DNA from 3 places in the Priestia sp. D3YE.R1 genome. Region 2 is predicted to be linked to each of the others. Evidence: riboswitches for the same ligand, from Rfam matches in the RefSeq annotation. Region 2 holds a riboswitch; each other region holds the start of a gene.
What was found. Region 2 has a riboswitch for S-adenosylmethionine ahead of metE (5-methyltetrahydropteroyltriglutamate--homocysteine S-methyltransferase). Riboswitches for the same ligand answer to the same signal wherever they lie in the genome.
Positions count from the first base shown of each region.

Region 1 (5,557 bases), on a different contig from region 2:
GTAATTTCGTATCAATAGTCATAGAGATCCTCCTAACTCTTAAGCTTCTTGCTCTACAGTTTCGTCTTCAATACCTAATTCTTGTTTGATCCAGTCATAACCTTCTGCCTCTAGACGCTGTGCTAATTCTGGTCCGCCTGATTTTACAACGCGACCTTGCATCATAACGTGAACTTTATCTGGTGTAATGTAGTTTAATAAACGTTGATAGTGAGTAATCATTAAGCAACCGAACTCGCTGCCGCGCAGTTCATTAATACCTTTTGATACAACCTTTAACGCATCGATATCTAAACCAGAGTCGATTTCATCTAAAATTGCAATTCCTGGTTGAAGCATCATTAATTGAAGAATTTCGTTACGCTTCTTCTCACCGCCAGAGAAACCTTCATTTAGGTAACGCTGTGCCATGTCTTGATCCATTTCTAAGAAATCCATGTTTTTGTCTAATTGACGGATGAATTTCATTAGTGAAATTTCTTCGCCTTCTTCACGACGAGCATTAATTGCTGAACGTAGGAAGTCTGCATTTGTTACACCGCTGATTTCACTTGGATATTGCATCGCTAGGAATAGACCTGCACGAGCGCGCTCATCTACTTCCATCTCAAGTACATCTTCGCCGTCTAGCGTGATGCTTCCTTGTGTAACCTCGTATTTAGGATGTCCCATGATTGCTGAAGATAATGTTGATTTACCAGTACCGTTTGGTCCCATGATTGCATGGATTTCGCCGCCCTTAACTTCTAAATTAACACCTTTTAAAATTTCTTTACCTTCAATTGCAACATGAAGATCTTTAATTGTTAAAGTTGACCCTGCCATATTAAAACCTCCAGTTATAGACGTATATAGTAAAAAACGATATACCTATATCTTTTTAATTATTCTCATTTTATTCTCATTACAATCTTATAACAAATGAAAACTTATAGCAACCTTTTGACCCAAAAGGTTTTAAACCATTATGTACGTTTTTTAAGACTAAATCCACTCATAAAAAAGTTGCCTTAAAAGACTCTATAGAGCCTTCTAAGACAAGCTTTTTACCCGCTTTATTTACTTAGTGCGTGTGGCTAGTCAGTTCTGAAACACACTCTTGGACAAGCGTAACGGACTGACTCATCGCTGCGCCTCCGCCAAATGCTGCTGATACTCCGCATGCTTCTAAAATTTCTTGCTCAGTTGCACCTTGATCAATGCAGCCTTTCGTATGATAAATCATACAGTACTCGTCTTGAGCTACTACGCTGATCCCTAACGCGATTAACTGCTTTTCTTTTTTAGAAAGAGAACCTTCTCCAAAACATGCTTCAGTAAACGCATTAAACGTTTTTGTTACTTCCGGCAATTTTTCACTAAATTTCCCAACACCCATTTTATAATCATGAAGTGCTTGCTCAGTTGAATGACGTGCTTCTTGCTGCATAACGTCAGCTCCCATCATCAGTAAAGTTTTCACGGTTAGTATGCGTGAGAAAAATAAGAGTTATTCGTTTTGCCGCATACAAAAAAAGCACTTGCCCAGAGTGGGCCAGCGCTTTTCTTCTATTATTTATTTACCGGCAATACTCCGCCTTTGTATTTTTCTTTAATGTAATCTTGAATTTCTTTAGAGTGAAGAACTTTTACTAAAGCTTTCACTGTATCTTTATTTTCGTCACCTTTGTGAACCGTAATGATGTTTGCATAAGGGTTATCTTCTTTGCTTTCAACTGCGATTGGATCTTTTACTGGATCTAAACCAGCATCGATAGCATAGTTAGCATTGATAACAACAGCGTCACCTTCATTATTTTTGTACATTTGAGGTAACAATCCGCCTTCAACATCGGCTTTAAATTTTAAATTTTTAGGGTTTTCTACAATATCTTTAATTTGTGCATCTATTTTCTTTACGCCTGGCTTTAATTTAATCACGCCAGCTTTTTCAAAAATCGATAAAATACGTCCTTGCTCTGCTACCGCATCACGCATAATAACTGTACCGTTTTTCGGAAGATCTTTTAAGCTTTTGTATTTTTTAGAGTAGATACCAATTGGTTCAATGTGAATGGCACCGGCACTTACGAAATCATACCCTTTTTCACCCTTGTGATCTTTTAACACTGAATTCATATAAGGAACGTGCTGGAAGTAGTTTGCATCAATTTCATTGTTTGCAAGAGCTGTGTTCGGTAAGATATAATCTTGGAATTTTTTAATTTCTAAGTCAATTCCTTGTTTTTCTAAAATCGGTTTTGCTTGTTCTAAAATTTCAGCATGAGGCGTATTAGATGCACCCACGACAATTTTCTTTTCATCTTCTGATCCATTGTTAGATCCACACGCAGCTAATCCTACTACTAGTGCAGATGTTAATGCTAAAGCCGAAAGCCATTTTTTCATAATAAATAATCCTCCCTTTATCTTTTATCAATTTTTGCAGTAATCGCATCTCCAATAAGTTGGATAATAAATACAATAATCAAAATTAAGATTGTAGCGGCTAGCGTTACGTCATTATGACTGCGCTGGAATCCTTCTAAATATGCAAGGTTTCCAAGACCTCCGGCTCCAATCACACCCGCCATTGCCGTATAGCCGACTAATGCAATCGTTGTTACCGTCAAACCGGAAATTAAAGCTGGCAGCGATTCAGGTAACAGCACTTTAAAAATAATGGTGCTTGTTGTTGCTCCCATTGATTTAGCAGCTTCAATCACACCTTTATCAATTTCGCGCAAACCAATTTCTACAAGACGCGCATAAAATGGTGCTGCTCCAACAATTAAAGCAGGTAACGCTGCATTAGCACCTAGAATACTTCCTACCAATGCTTTGGTAAATGGAATCAGTAAAACAATTAAAATAATGAATGGAATGGAACGAAAGATATTTACAACCGCTGACACAATGGCATATAAAGGTTTGTTTTGCCAAAGCTGTCCTTTGGACGTTAAAAATAAAAGCAAGCCCAATAAAATACCTAGAACAAATGTGGCTACAACTGAAATAGCCGTCATATATAGTGTTTCATTTGTCGCTTGAATAAAATCGTCTAAAATAACGTTTGGAAATAGTTTCTCAAGCATTTATCATTACCTCCACTTCTACCTGCTGCTCATGAATGTATGCAATGACTTTTTTAACTTCTGTTAATTCTCCGTCTAAATGAACGAACAACGTTCCGTATGAACCTGTTTGCGTATGAGAAATCTTTCCTTGTAAAATATTAATCGTTACATCAAACTGTTTTAAAATCGTTGTAATGAGCGGTTGCTCTGCTTTTCCGCCAACAAACGTCAGCTGAATAATTTGCCCGCTTGGATACAGCTCTTTCACTTGTTCAATCGTTTCAAACGTTTCCTCTGGTTCAGAAATCTGTTGAACAAATCGTTTTGTAATCGGCTGCTTAGGTTTTCTGAATACTTCTAGCACTTGTCCTTCTTCTACTACTGCCCCATTTTCCATAACAGCTACTCGATGACAAATTTTACGAATGACGTGCATTTCATGAGTAATTAATACAATGGTTAACCCTAGCTTCTCATTAATATCTACTAACAGATCTAAAATAGAATCTGTCGTTTGAGGATCAAGCGCTGATGTGGCTTCATCACAAAGCAATACTTTTGGATTATTCGCTAGCGCTCGAGCAATACCAACACGCTGCTTTTGTCCACCGCTAAGCTGAGATGGATAAGCATTTTCACGACCTTCAAGTCCAACTAGCTTAATGAGTTCGTCTACTCGTTTCATTCTTTTTTCTTTTGAAATCCCTGCTATTTCTAACGGAAAAGCAATATTTTCTCTCACCGTACGCGACCATAAAATATTAAAGTGTTGAAATACCATACTAATTTCTTGTCTAGCTTTTCTGAGTTTTCCGCCTTTAATTTTTCCAATATCATTACCTGCTACTTCGACCGTTCCTGTCGTTGGTGTTTCTAATCCGTTTAGCAAGCGAATCAAAGAACTTTTCCCCGCTCCGCTATAACCAATAATTCCGTAAATTTCACCTTGGTTAACGGTTAGATTCACATTATCAACAGCTGTTACTTGACCGCTTTTAGCCTGATAAATTTTTGTAACGTCTGTTAATGTAATCATATTTCTTCACCTTCTTTAATAAAAACTTAATTATGTTAGGTTGCCCTATAGGATGAAAAAGCCGTAAAACAATTTTCCCCATTAAAAAAGCCTCTCTGCGCATGACAGAAAGGCTCGATATTTAATCCTTTCTCTCATCTTTCAAAGCGCATAGCTTTGCAGGAATTGGCACCATTTCAGTTAGTCTGACGGTTGCCGGGTTTCACAGGGCTCAGTCCCTCCACCTCTCTTGATAAGAGTTCGCAACAATTATTTTGTTTTTGGGAAATATTCATTCATTTATGAACATTCATGAGTGTGATTTTAGCATGTGTCAGATAGGCTGTCAACAGATTTTGCTCTTGGGATAATATCCCAAGAACTCAACAACCCCAACGGTTCGCTCTCTTTCCATTTTTTCATTTTAAACAAACGTTTGATTATCGAAGCTCCTCGAGTATGTGCTCGATGGAATGAAAAGCGTAGAGTTTTTTTACCATTTCACCATTTTTCACTTCGATCAAACAAGGTACGCTTTCAATTGAAAATAATTCTGCCTTTGAAGGCATATAATTTAAATTGCTCATTCCGATGGTTACATCCGGCAGCATCGCTTCTGCCACGGTTAACATTTTTTTTGCCAGCTGACATGTTCCGCAAAAAGGCGTATGGAAAAAGATAAACGCTCTTTCTCCTTCTTTCAACTGATCATCAAGCTGTTTTTCGCTCCATTCTTGCATGTTGCTCATTCCTTTTATGTTAAAAATTCTGCATTAACATCGATATTGGCACTCAGTAATACTGTTGCTATGTGATGTCTAGGGGCGGCAGCAACTTCTCGGTACATTTTATCAATATATAGATGCTCTGCTTCCGGAAGCTCTCGTTTAAATTGTTTTCTTAGCTTATTCCCTGAATCATCAGAGTCAACGAGTATGTATACCTCTTTATTAAACGTACAGTCAATAATTTCATCCAGCTTTGATAAACTAATCGTACCGTTTGTACAAATAATCTCAATTGGTTCTCGAATGATATCTTGAATACGTTTTTTATCTGATTTTCCTTCGACAATAATTACTTTTTCAATTCCAATTAGCCCCATTTTCATCACCCATAATCGTCAGTTGTATAGTAACATCATTTCTTTATGCTATACAATATTCGTTAATGTATCACAGTTCACCTGTTTTTTAAAAGAAATTTGCAAGAAAGAACTGTTTTTAAAGGCAGCTCAGGCCATATTGTTTCCATAAAACAAGAAAAACAGCGGCAGTTGCCACTGTTTAGCACCATCCTGCTTCTTCGTCGCAGTCTGTATATTTTTGCGTTTCACCTTTTTTTTGTACGTCCGTATATTGGTAGAACTTATTATTTTCTTGCGAATATCCTTCTTCAAAGCGGTATTCATTGCCGCTTGTTCCGTAACTAACTTCACCAATTGGCTGCTTATCAACATATAATTTCATACCGCCGTCATGAAATT
Region 1 is NZ_JBLTHW010000004.1:234,888-240,444, reverse strand. Features, by position in the region: gene sufD (Fe-S cluster assembly protein SufD) at 1-22, opposite strand, end outside; gene sufC (Fe-S cluster assembly ATPase SufC) at 40-825, opposite strand; gene ACOZIR_RS22880 (carboxymuconolactone decarboxylase family protein) at 1,064-1,429, opposite strand; gene ACOZIR_RS22875 (MetQ/NlpA family ABC transporter substrate-binding protein) at 1,552-2,388, opposite strand; gene ACOZIR_RS22870 (methionine ABC transporter permease) at 2,406-3,074, opposite strand; gene ACOZIR_RS22865 (methionine ABC transporter ATP-binding protein) at 3,067-4,092, opposite strand; SAM riboswitch class I at 4,224-4,331, opposite strand; gene ACOZIR_RS22860 (thioredoxin family protein) at 4,512-4,811, opposite strand; gene ACOZIR_RS22855 (toprim domain-containing protein) at 4,826-5,176, opposite strand; gene ACOZIR_RS22850 (YusG family protein) at 5,358-5,557, opposite strand, start outside.
Region 1: another riboswitch for S-adenosylmethionine. It lies ahead of ACOZIR_RS22865 (methionine ABC transporter ATP-binding protein); the one in region 2 lies ahead of metE (5-methyltetrahydropteroyltriglutamate--homocysteine S-methyltransferase).

Region 2 (5,557 bases):
TGTTGTTTAAATGTAAGAGGCTGCGATAAAAGTATGGTAGCCGAAGTGAAAAACGAACCACTGATCAAATTGTTTGATTAGTGGTTCGTTTTTTTATGGTGAATGCAGGTTTCATCTGTTGAGTTTCTTCTAACTTTTATGTTGTCCCATCAGTGCTGAACAAAATGAAAGAATAGATAGGCTATGGAAACTCATTTAAATGTGCGTTCTGCTTACAAGACGGTAGTGACCTTCATCAACAAATGCTCATATAAATAAGTAAGCTTGTTTACTTTTAACTAACTTTATTTATTAATAGGGGGATTAACTAATTGATGAATTTGACGCTTCATGAACGTTCTGAAAGATTATTAAAGCAAAGAATTAAACAACTAAATCCGAGAGATCCATTCAACTTTGTTTTTATGGGCGACAGCAGAGGTGACGGACCAAACGATAATTGTTTTACGATGAGCGGTGAATTTGAGCTTGTGTTAAAAAAGGCGGTGGAATTGAACCCGCTGTTTATTATTCATGGGGGAGACACCGTCTATACAGGGAAAAAAGAGTATTTGGAGCACTTTGTTAAAGTTGTTGAAAAAATTGCACCAAATATTCCTATGTTTGTATGCGTAGGGAATCATGATGAACTATACCTTGATGAAAGCAATCTCGAAAACTTCAGAGCCACTATCGGAAAAGTACACTGGGTCATTGATATTCCTGTCTATAACTTCCGGTGCATCGCATTAAATAATGTCATCAGTCCCAAAAATAAAATATATGGATTTACAGATAGAGAGCTTCATTATTTAGAGCAGCAGCTAGAGGATGCTCCTTGTAATACCGTTTTAGCCATGCATGCCCAGCCAAATATCGGCCGGTGGACAAACCTTGAAGGGTTTCCTGTAACGACTCCTCAAAGTCAAGAATTTTTTGATTTAATTCAAGAACACCGCGTGAAAAAAGTGTTAGTCAGCCACGTGCATGCGTATGACGAGCAGTTTATTAGAAAAAACAGAAACGGGTCGTTTACGCTTGGAAGAGGCACTGATTTTGTATTGTCAGGAGGCGCGGGTGCTCCCCTTGATTTTGAGCCGCCTTTAATTTTAAATAATTATAATTTTACGGAGTTTTTTGTTAGCCGGTACGACATTTTAGGCCCTCTTCTTTGGAAGGATTTTGGACGACCTCGAAGAAGTTGTTTGTAAAAACAAGAAAGTAGAAAGCTAGGTTCAAAAAAAGAGGCTGGGACAAAAGGGTTTTAGACGAAGTGAAAAACGAACCATTGATCAAGATGCTTGATTAGTGGTTCATTTTTTTTATTAGGGTAAACGTAGATTTCATGTGTATAAGTCTTTCTAGCAGGTGATTGGAGGACAAGACGAAGACTCCGGCGGGAAAAGCGGAAAAGGTGAGACCCCACAGGAGCGTATGCGACGAGGAGGCTCAGCGACCGCCCGCGGAAAGCGAAGTCTTGTACGGAAATCAACTGCGGTGTCACAAGCGATTCAGCTCATGTATCCCAGTTGCCTTTAGATGAGATTCACTTCGTTATGTCTCAACCTCTTTTGGAAAACCGTACGAAACCTTGTAGCAGAAGGTTCAGTCAAACGTTATAATAGATAATGAATGATGATATATTCTCTATATTTGTCATATATTTGTATTACATATGTAATTGAAGAAAAACATTCACTTGATATACTGTTTAATGACTTAACTTTATCTTAAAATTCACAGTGAACTGCCTGTTTATAGAGGCTTAGAACATACACAGCAAATGGAGGAGCTATCATGGCAAACGAAAAGATGCAAGAAGGACTTAATCGTTTTATTAAGGAAGATTTAAATGACCTTTTAGGTAGACTGTTCCCTTTAATGGATCGGGAGTGTGCGGAAGAAAAGAGAATGCTTATTGAAACCGCGGTAGAGTACATTTATTCTTCAGGGTATCATCAAGGAGCAAAAGACTTGATCGAAACACATCGAAAAGATGATTACAAATTGTTAAGGCAAAAATTAGCGTCAGCACCTCCTGAAAACTAATTTTTTTTGCAATTTCTTTTGACAACGTAAATGTAAGGTGTTAAGATGACTCTACATTCAAAATATTATAAATAATTAAAACTCTTATTGAGAGAGGCGGAGGGACTGGCCCTGTGAAGCCCGGCAACCATTTAACATTCTTGTTAAAAAGGTGCTACATCCTGCAAAGCGTACGGCTTTGAAAAATAAGAGAGGATTTCATAGATACTATGCCTCTCTATTCACGATAGAGAGGCTTTTTATTTTATGTGAAGGTATTTTGAATGAACAATTTCATAGAAATGCATCAGGTGCTGTGTAACGAATGTACGCAGCTTAAAAGGGAAGACCGGTGAAAAGCCGGCGCGGTCCCGCCACTGTAATGGGGAGCAACTTATTAACCACTGTTTCATGCTGAAATGGGAAGGGATAGGAAGCGATGAACCTAAGTCAGGAGACCTGCCTGTTGTATGCACTTAAGCTCTACGGGATATAGAGAGGAGTGAGGAATACGTGTTGAGAAAAACAGGCTATCTCAACTTTAGTTAAGTATGCGTATCATCTCTCTTTTCATTTCGAAAAGAGAGATTTTTTAGTTTAGCGGAAAAAAAGAAATATACAAGGAGTGGAAAAAATGAGCAGTGTAAAAAGTTCAAACGTAGGTTATCCAAGAATTGGTGAAAAACGAGAATGGAAAAAAGCGCTCGAACTGTTTTGGGCAGGAAAGCTAGAGAAAGATATCTTTCTACAGGAAATTGAAGCTCTTCGTCTAGGGCATCTAAAAAAACAGCGTGACGCAGGAATTGAATTAATTCCAGTCGGCGATTTTAGCTTATACGATCACGTGTTAGATACAGCCGCTATGTTTGGTTTGGTGCCAAAGCGCTTTGAATATGACGGAGGGCCGGTATCGCTTGAAACGTATTTTGACATCGCGCGAGGAACAAAAGGTGCGGTAGCTTCTACGATGACAAAATGGTTCAACACAAATTATCACTACATCGTACCCGAGCTTGAGGAATGCACGCCGGCACTTGTAGAAAATCACCCGCTTCAATTTTACAAAGAAGCAAAGCAAAAGCTAAATATCAAAGGCAAACCCGTTATTTTAGGTCCAGTAACATTTGTGAAGCTGTCAAAAGGATATAAAGAAAGTGAGTTTAAAAAAGTAGTTGAACAATTTGTTCCTCTGTATGCAACTATTTTAGCGGAGCTGCAGGCAGAAGGAGTCGAGTGGGTACAGATAGATGAGCCGGTTTTAGCTACAACGCTATCAAAAGAAGACCTGGCACTGTACAAAGAAGTCTATCAAGTCCTGCATGACGCGGCACCGAACGTCAAAGTCATTTTGCAAACGTATTTTGACAGCGTGGATCACTATAAAGAAGTAGTCGCTCTTCCTGTTCATGGTATTGGCTTAGATTTTGTACATGACCGAGGCGAAAATCTCACGGCGCTTAATAAATATGGTTTTCCAACTGATAAAGTGCTGGCAGCAGGAGTGATTGACGGACGAAACATTTGGCGTGAAAACTTGGACGAGCAGCTTTTAACGCTTAGTGAAATTGAAGAAGCCGTATCAAAAGACCGTTTGATTCTGCAGCCTTCATCAAGTCTATTACATGTTCCTGTCACGGTGAAAAGCGAAAAAACCATTGAGCCAATTCTAAAAAACGCGCTGTCTTTTGCAGATGAAAAGCTGAAGGAAATCACGCTTTTAACAAAAGCGGTGCAGCAAGGAAAAGAAGCAATAGAAAAAGAAATAAGTGTAAGTAAACAAGCGATTCAAGCATTAAATGGATCATCTTTTCGAAATCACCAAGACGTGCAAAAAGAGCTGAAGCAGCTGCACAGCTATAAAGCAGAGCGTCAAGCGCCGTTTGACGTACGTCAACGCGTTCAGCAAGAAGCGTTTCAGCTGCCGCTTCTTCCAACGACAACGATTGGAAGCTTTCCGCAAACAAAAGAAGTGCGAAAAGAGCGTCTAAAATGGCGTAAAGGAGAACTAACAGACGAAGCGTATGAAGCGTACATTAACGAGGAAATCAAAAAATGGATTGAAATTCAAGAAGATATCGGCTTAGATGTACTTGTGCACGGAGAGTTTGAGCGTACGGACATGGTCGAATACTTCGGTGAGAAATTAGGAGGCTTTCAGTTTACGAAGTTTGGCTGGGTGCAATCTTACGGTTCTCGCTGCGTGAAGCCGCCGCTTATTTACGGAGATGTCTCATACGAGCAGGCGATGACGATCAAAGAAACGGTCTACGCACAGTCTCTAAGCGATAAGCCGGTTAAAGGAATGCTGACGGGTCCGATTACGATTTTAAACTGGTCGTTTGTGCGTGATGATATCCCGCGCTACGACGTGGCAAATCAAATTGCGCTTGCTCTTAGAAAAGAAGTGGAAGCACTTGAAAGTCAGGGCATCTCGATGATTCAAGTAGATGAACCCGCGCTGCGTGAAGGACTGCCGTTAAAACGAGAAAATTGGGAAAGTTATTTAAACGCCGCGGTGTACGCATTTAAGCTAGCCACGGTATCCGTGCAAAATGAGACGCAAATTCACACGCATATGTGCTATTCGGAATTCGAAGAGATTATTGATGCGATCAAAGCGCTTGATGCCGACGTCATTTCCATTGAAACGTCTAAAAGCCACGGTGAATTAATTTATGCGTTTGAAGAACATACGTACAATCAAGGAATTGGACTTGGCGTATATGATATCCACAGTCCGCGCGTACCAAAGCTTGAAGAGCTGACACGAAACATTGACCGCGCTTTGAAGGTGCTTGATCCTGCATTATTTTGGATTAATCCAGACTGCGGCCTTAAAACAAGAGGAATCAGCGAGACGGTTGAAGCCTTAAAAGTGATGGTTGAGTCTGCAAAACAAACAAGACAAAATTTATTACAAAACGTTTAATAACAAGAAAGTAAAGACCAAGCAGTGTAAACGCTACACTGCTTGGTCTTATGGGTTTTTTAAAGGCCAAAAATATCCATTGACACTTCCCGTAGATTTTTGTATCTTTTTAAAGGTGTTTTTAAAATCAGGGAGGTACAACATGAGTAACAACAGCACGCAGCACGTTAAAATTGTAACAGCGGATCCATCAGCGCTAGGCCTATTCGGACTTGCCATGGTGACACTTGTTGCATCGTTTCAAAAGCTTGGGGTAACCGATGGTGTTTCATTGGTATTGCCATGGGCGATTTTTTTAGGCGGGATAGGGCAGCTAATCGCGTCTATGCAAGATTTTAAACATAATAATACCTTCGGCGCAACGGCTTTTGGTGCCTTCGGGTTATTTTGGCTAGGTGTCGGCATGACATGGCTTATTCAGCTTGGAGCATTTGGGGAAGCGCTCGCAAAAGAAGCGGATCCGAAGCAGCTCGCATTTGCTTTTGTCGGCTACTTAATTTTCAGCGTTTTTATGACAGTTGGAGCAATGGGCACTCATAAAGTATTATTTATTATTTTTGTGTTAATTGATTTCTTATTTATTGGATTATCGCTAAGTACATTTGGTGTGGCATATGAATA
Region 2 is NZ_JBLTHW010000001.1:1,314,634-1,320,190, forward strand. Features, by position in the region: gene ACOZIR_RS06815 (metallophosphoesterase family protein) at 315-1,190, shown strand; gene ACOZIR_RS06820 (hypothetical protein) at 1,348-1,518, shown strand; gene ACOZIR_RS06825 (hypothetical protein) at 1,777-2,028, shown strand; SAM riboswitch class I at 2,110-2,220, shown strand; cobalamin riboswitch at 2,300-2,488, shown strand; gene metE (5-methyltetrahydropteroyltriglutamate--homocysteine S-methyltransferase) at 2,642-4,936, shown strand; gene ACOZIR_RS06835 (acetate uptake transporter) at 5,079-5,557, shown strand, end outside.

Region 3 (5,557 bases), on a different contig from region 2:
CATCGCTTACCACAACTAGACCGCCAATGACGTCACTGTGACCGCTGATATATTTTGTAGCACTATGAATTACAATATTTACACCAAGGTCAATCGGCTGCTGTAGATAAGGCGTTAAAAACGTGTTATCCACAATTGTAAGGAGATTGCGCTCTTTCGCCAAACTTGCTACTGCTTTAATATCCGTTACCTGTAAAAATGGATTTGAAGGGCTTTCGATATAAATAGCCTTCGTATCTTTTGTGATAGCTTCTTCTACTTTTTCAACCTTCGTTGTATCAACAAAAGTTGTTTTGATACCAAACTTTGAAAATAATCGTGTTAATACACGATATGTCCCGCCGTACGTATCGTGTGAAACTAAAATTTCATCCCCTGATTCAAAAATAGATAACACCGATGAGATAGCAGCCATACCTGACGAAAAAGCAAAGCCAGCGTATCCATTTTCTAGCTGAGCAATGGTGTTTTCTAAAGCCTCACGAGTTGGATTTCCTGAACGAGAATAGTCATAGCGGCCGTTGTTCGTCTCATCTTCTTGGTTAAATGTAGATACCTGATAAATAGGTACGTTAACTGCTCCAAAATGACCGTCAATTCCTGTATTTGCATGAATTAAGTTCGTACCAAATCTATGTTTATTATTGTTGGTATGCATCAAATGCCTCCTTCAAATCTTTAATTAAATCATCTGCGTGCTCAATTCCAACAGATAATCGCAGTAAACAGTTTGTTACTCCGACACGGTTTCGAATTTCCTCCGGAATGTCAGCGTGTGTTTGACGAGCTGGGAATGTCATTAAACTTTCCACGCCTCCTAAGCTTTCTGCAAATGTAATAACTTTGACATTTTCCAAAAGCGTGGACACGATGTCAGGGTGTGAGACAGCAAAAGAAATCATGCCTCCAAATCCAGTTGCTTGTTTCTTCATGATTTCATAGCCCGGATGTGTTTCAAGACCAGGGTAATACACTTTTTCCACGAGATCATGAGCAGTAAGCCACTTTGCAATTTTCAGTGCGTTTTCGTTATGCTTTTCCATACGAAGCGCTAGCGTTTTAACACCGCGCAATAACAGCCAGCTATCTTGTGGACCTAAGATTGCCCCAGCTGCATTTTGATAAAAACGAATTCTTTCTCCTAAGCTACTACATCGAGCGACTACAAGACCAGCAACTACATCATTATGACCTCCAATGTATTTGCTCGCACTATGTATCACGATATCTGCTCCAAGCTCTAAAGGACGCTGATAGTAAGGGGACATGAATGTATTGTCAACGATCGTAAGCAAATCATGCTGTTTAGCTAACGCAATTGCTTCTGGCAAATCAGTTACGTGCATCATTGGATTTGTAGGTGTTTCAATAAATACAGCTTTCGTATTGGGACGAAGCGCATCTTTCACTTGCTCGAGATGGGCTGTGTTGACGTACGAAACAGTAATTCCTTGCTCTGAAAAGATTTCATTTAGTACTCGGTACGTTCCTCCGTATAAATCCTCTGATACAATTAAATGATCTCCGTTTTTAAATAGTGCTAAAACTGCCATTACACCCGCCATTCCTGAAGCGAATGCTACTCCTACTTCGCCTTTTTCTAAAGCAGCAATTGCTTCTTCCAATGCTGTACGAGTAGGATTTGCCGTACGCGCATAGTCAAATCCTGTACTTTGCCCTAAAGCAGGATGAGCAAATGTTGATGCTTGGTAAATGGGTGTTGTAATAGAACCTGTTGAAGGGTCACGACCTACTCCTGAACGAACTAATAAAGTTTCAATTTTCATCTATTTCTCTCCTTAACTCAAAATAAAAAACACTCTTCACAGATGGAAGAGTGTTCGTTTATACACGATTTCTCTCATCTGTTAGAACAATACTGATGTTCCACAGGAATTAGCACCGTTCAAATGAATGTTTCATTTGATGGTTGCCGGGCATCGCAGGGCCAGTCCCTCCGCCACTCTTGATAAGAGTTCTATATAATTGTTGGTGGTTAACGTTTGTTGTTACTAACTTTAATAAAGATTTTCTTTATTGTCAACATAATTTTCTAAAAAATTTAAATCATCTCATTTGTTTATTCAATATACTTGTCCTGATAAGCACATAAAAAAAGAGACGACACCGAGGTCTCTTTTTCTAAGGCAAGTGCACAGATTTTACATGAGCTAGCTTCCAATACATACTTTCTCCATTTGCCGTAATTAGTTCAACAATATTATTAGAAACTTCTTTAAGTACGCCAATTTTTTCTGATTGATCCCCTAAATCTAATACGACCAGTTGATTTTCATATTTTTTAAGCTGCTCTTCAAAGTTTCTGACAAAAGGTGCAGAGGCGGGCCTTACTGGCAGCTCTTTGTCACTTAAAGAATAAGGGGTTAACTCATTACTGTAAGGGGTAAGCCATTTCAAATGATGCAGAGAAACAAAGACATTCTTATACACTGGAGAATAAAATACAAGATAATCATTCAGCACGCTTGTAATATAGCCATGCAATGATTTCCCTCCCGTTACATAAATTTCAATAAACTTCCCTTTTGCCTGCTGTAAAATATTACGATAAGAAATCCGCTGACTTTCTTCTATTAAGTTCTCTTCTATTTCACGTAAAACCGTATAGTCTTCTTCCGATACTTCCCGCAAACCATGCATGTGTAAAAGAGGAATATACAAATAATCATGTCCATTATACAAAACCATAATATCTAATCCAAGATCAATAAGTCTGCCAACAAATGTCGTTTTACCTGAAATATCTAACTCCACAATTTTATTGATATAATGATTCATACTCATTCTCATTCTCCTCCTTTTTCCTATATGATAGAAAAGGTGCTTTATAAGCACCTTTTATGTTCCATTTCATCATGCTTTCCAACGATAATTTTTCGTTTTAATAACTTTCTCTGCCGGTGCTGAAGAGCGTGAACCCGTACGGCGTCCTCGAGAACGATCCCCTGTGCGTCCTCCCGTGCGGCGTCCTCGAGAGCGATCATCTGTGCGCCCTCCCGTACGGCGTCCTGTACGTCCACCTGTGCGGCTTCCTGTACGTTCTTCTGTAGACTTTGCAGCTTCAGTCTCTCCATTTTCTTCTGTTTCCTCATTGTTTTGATTGTTATCGTTTTGCTTAAAAGCCCCTTTTGCTCCTACACAAATGGTTTTAACATGTCTCGGCTGTAAGCGTAATACTTGATTATTCTGCACAAGTGTAAATGTACCATTTCGGCTTTGTACTAGCACGCCCTCTACAGCTTCAGGTCCTCCATTATTGATTGATACCCATTTATGGGAAAGGTGAGCAAAAAGATCGTTAAAGCTTTTAGATTTCATATATTCTGGTTCTTGACTCACTAAGAGTTCATTTGCAGATTGAGTAGTTTGATCTCCATTGTTGTTTTGATATTCACTCACACTCTTAACGTGTTCAGTATTAATATAGATGATACCGTCGTCCTCTGTGAGTAATACTATATAAGCAGATTCAAATGAACCTAAGACATCAAGAAGTTGACCTGCTTTTTTCTCAGGCCCACCTTGGTTAACCTGCACATATTTAGTTTTCATCAATGATAAAGTTCCTGCAAAAGTTTTTCCTCGATACAATTCTAATTCTGTGCTAATTCCGGTAAACGTTTGTGCCGAATTTGACATAGTATCTTCAGTAATACTTTTTACATGCGCTAAGTGATAATATACAAGTGTATATTCTTGCTGATTATTATTTTGGTTGTTTTGATTGTTTTGATTGTTATTTTCACCATTATTGTTATTATTGTTATTATTGCTTTCCACTGCTAAGATTAAATAGTCTGACTGCACGTCAACCAAATAACCTGTTTTAGATTCAGGTCCTCCACGATAAACAGTCACCACTCTTCCTTTTAGGGGTTTGAAGTGAGAAGAATAGCCTTTATCAGGCATTTGTATATTTCGGCTGCGTTTTTGGCTTGATTTTTGGCGTGGATTTTGATTTTGCTCTTGTTCTTGGCCATAGTAATAGTTACTCATTGTTTTTCCTCCTTATTAGTTATCCTTATTGGTCATTCATACTGTATATATACGTATCATGTACAGCTATTGATTTCCTGCATTTGCCTATTATTAACAAAATCCACTGTTGCCTATAAATCTATCCATTTTTAAAGAGTCAAAAGGTTATTTTTAATATACGCTGTTCGTTCTTTTATAAAAGACAGCATAAATTCGGGTTCTTTATAAAATTGCTCTAAGTTATCTTTTACGTAAGGATCTTTTAATACATATGGAGCAATATACTCATGCAGTTGATAAATGATTGGTTTCATGTATTCTATTGTAAATTGATTATTTAGAACATTGTTCATTTTTTTAATATATCGCTTTTTAATGCTGTTCACCGCCAGTAAGCGAGCTGTAAGCGTATTAAATCCTTGTGCACGGACATAGTCTCCTTCCATTACTTTTCCATTTACATCTCTTCCCCAAGTTGCATCATAATCCCATGGAATCAGTTCAAAACGCCCGCTTTCATGATTTAGATAGAGCGCATAGTTATGGACAAAACCGTCGTAATTCTGCATACAAATAATACCGACTAGCCAAGATAAGTAGCGGTCGACGTTCAGGTACTTCTCAATATTCTGTTCGAATTCCGTATTTGTCCAGGTATTAAGATTAAATATAAACTTTTCTAATTTTTCCTCATCCCCTTCTCTCACTGCTTTATCTTCATATCCAGATAACAAAGTTGTTTTCGGCTTTTTATCCAAATCGCTCATCAAAGAAAAATTAGCATCTCCGTCCACTGCATAAAATATGGATCCATCCGCTAAATTTCTTTTTTTCAAAAATAGTTCATCTACCGATTCGAGCTGAAGATATATTCCTTCATTTTTCCCATTAATCTTAAGAGTGACAAACTGAGAGTGAGGAGATAAAACATCTAAAGAAGAGAAAAAATCGAGGGACAATTTGTTGCGCATAAGCGATGGATCTTTATATTCAGCGTTTAGGTGTATTTCTTTGGCACGCTGAAATATCTTCGGAGAATAAAATTCAATATAATATGACTTTTTCTTCATCTTCCGAATATGGGAGCCTCTTAGCAGCAAATCAATATCGTAGCGTTTTTTGTTAAACTTCATCGTTGCCTGAACCGCTTCTTCTGACCAAATATCTCTTTGCATTTCCTTTAAATCTTTTACATTCACAAACAGAGCGTATTGAGGGATTTCTTTTTGCTTCATTATTCGACCACCTTTCTTCAATTATTAAAGTATATGAAGGGAAAATTCTCCATGATACCCCACCGCATCAACTATTTCCGTAAACTCCACTTTTGACTCATATCAAGGACAAGCATCAGCGCGTATTCTATTAATGCAAGACCTAGTCCAATTGCCAAGGAGGTTTTTGTATTGCATATTACACCTGAAAAAATTAAAGAGGCTGCTGAAGCCCTAGAATGTACAGAACTGAAATCTTTTATGTTTCAAGAGCCAACTGCCGGTCCACTAACAAAGCCGCGTCGCTCTTCTCGTAGCACTCGCCGTTCTACCCGCGGTACGCG
Region 3 is NZ_JBLTHW010000002.1:817,263-822,819, reverse strand. Features, by position in the region: gene ACOZIR_RS16375 (trans-sulfuration enzyme family protein) at 1-658, opposite strand, end outside; gene ACOZIR_RS16370 (trans-sulfuration enzyme family protein) at 642-1,787, opposite strand; SAM riboswitch class I at 1,859-1,976, opposite strand; gene ACOZIR_RS16365 (hypothetical protein) at 2,143-2,805, opposite strand; gene ACOZIR_RS16360 (spore coat protein) at 2,875-3,930, opposite strand; gene ACOZIR_RS16355 (CotH kinase family protein) at 4,149-5,234, opposite strand; gene ACOZIR_RS16350 (CotG/ExsB N-terminal domain-containing protein) at 5,406-5,557, shown strand, end outside.
Region 3: another riboswitch for S-adenosylmethionine. It lies ahead of ACOZIR_RS16370 (trans-sulfuration enzyme family protein); the one in region 2 lies ahead of metE (5-methyltetrahydropteroyltriglutamate--homocysteine S-methyltransferase).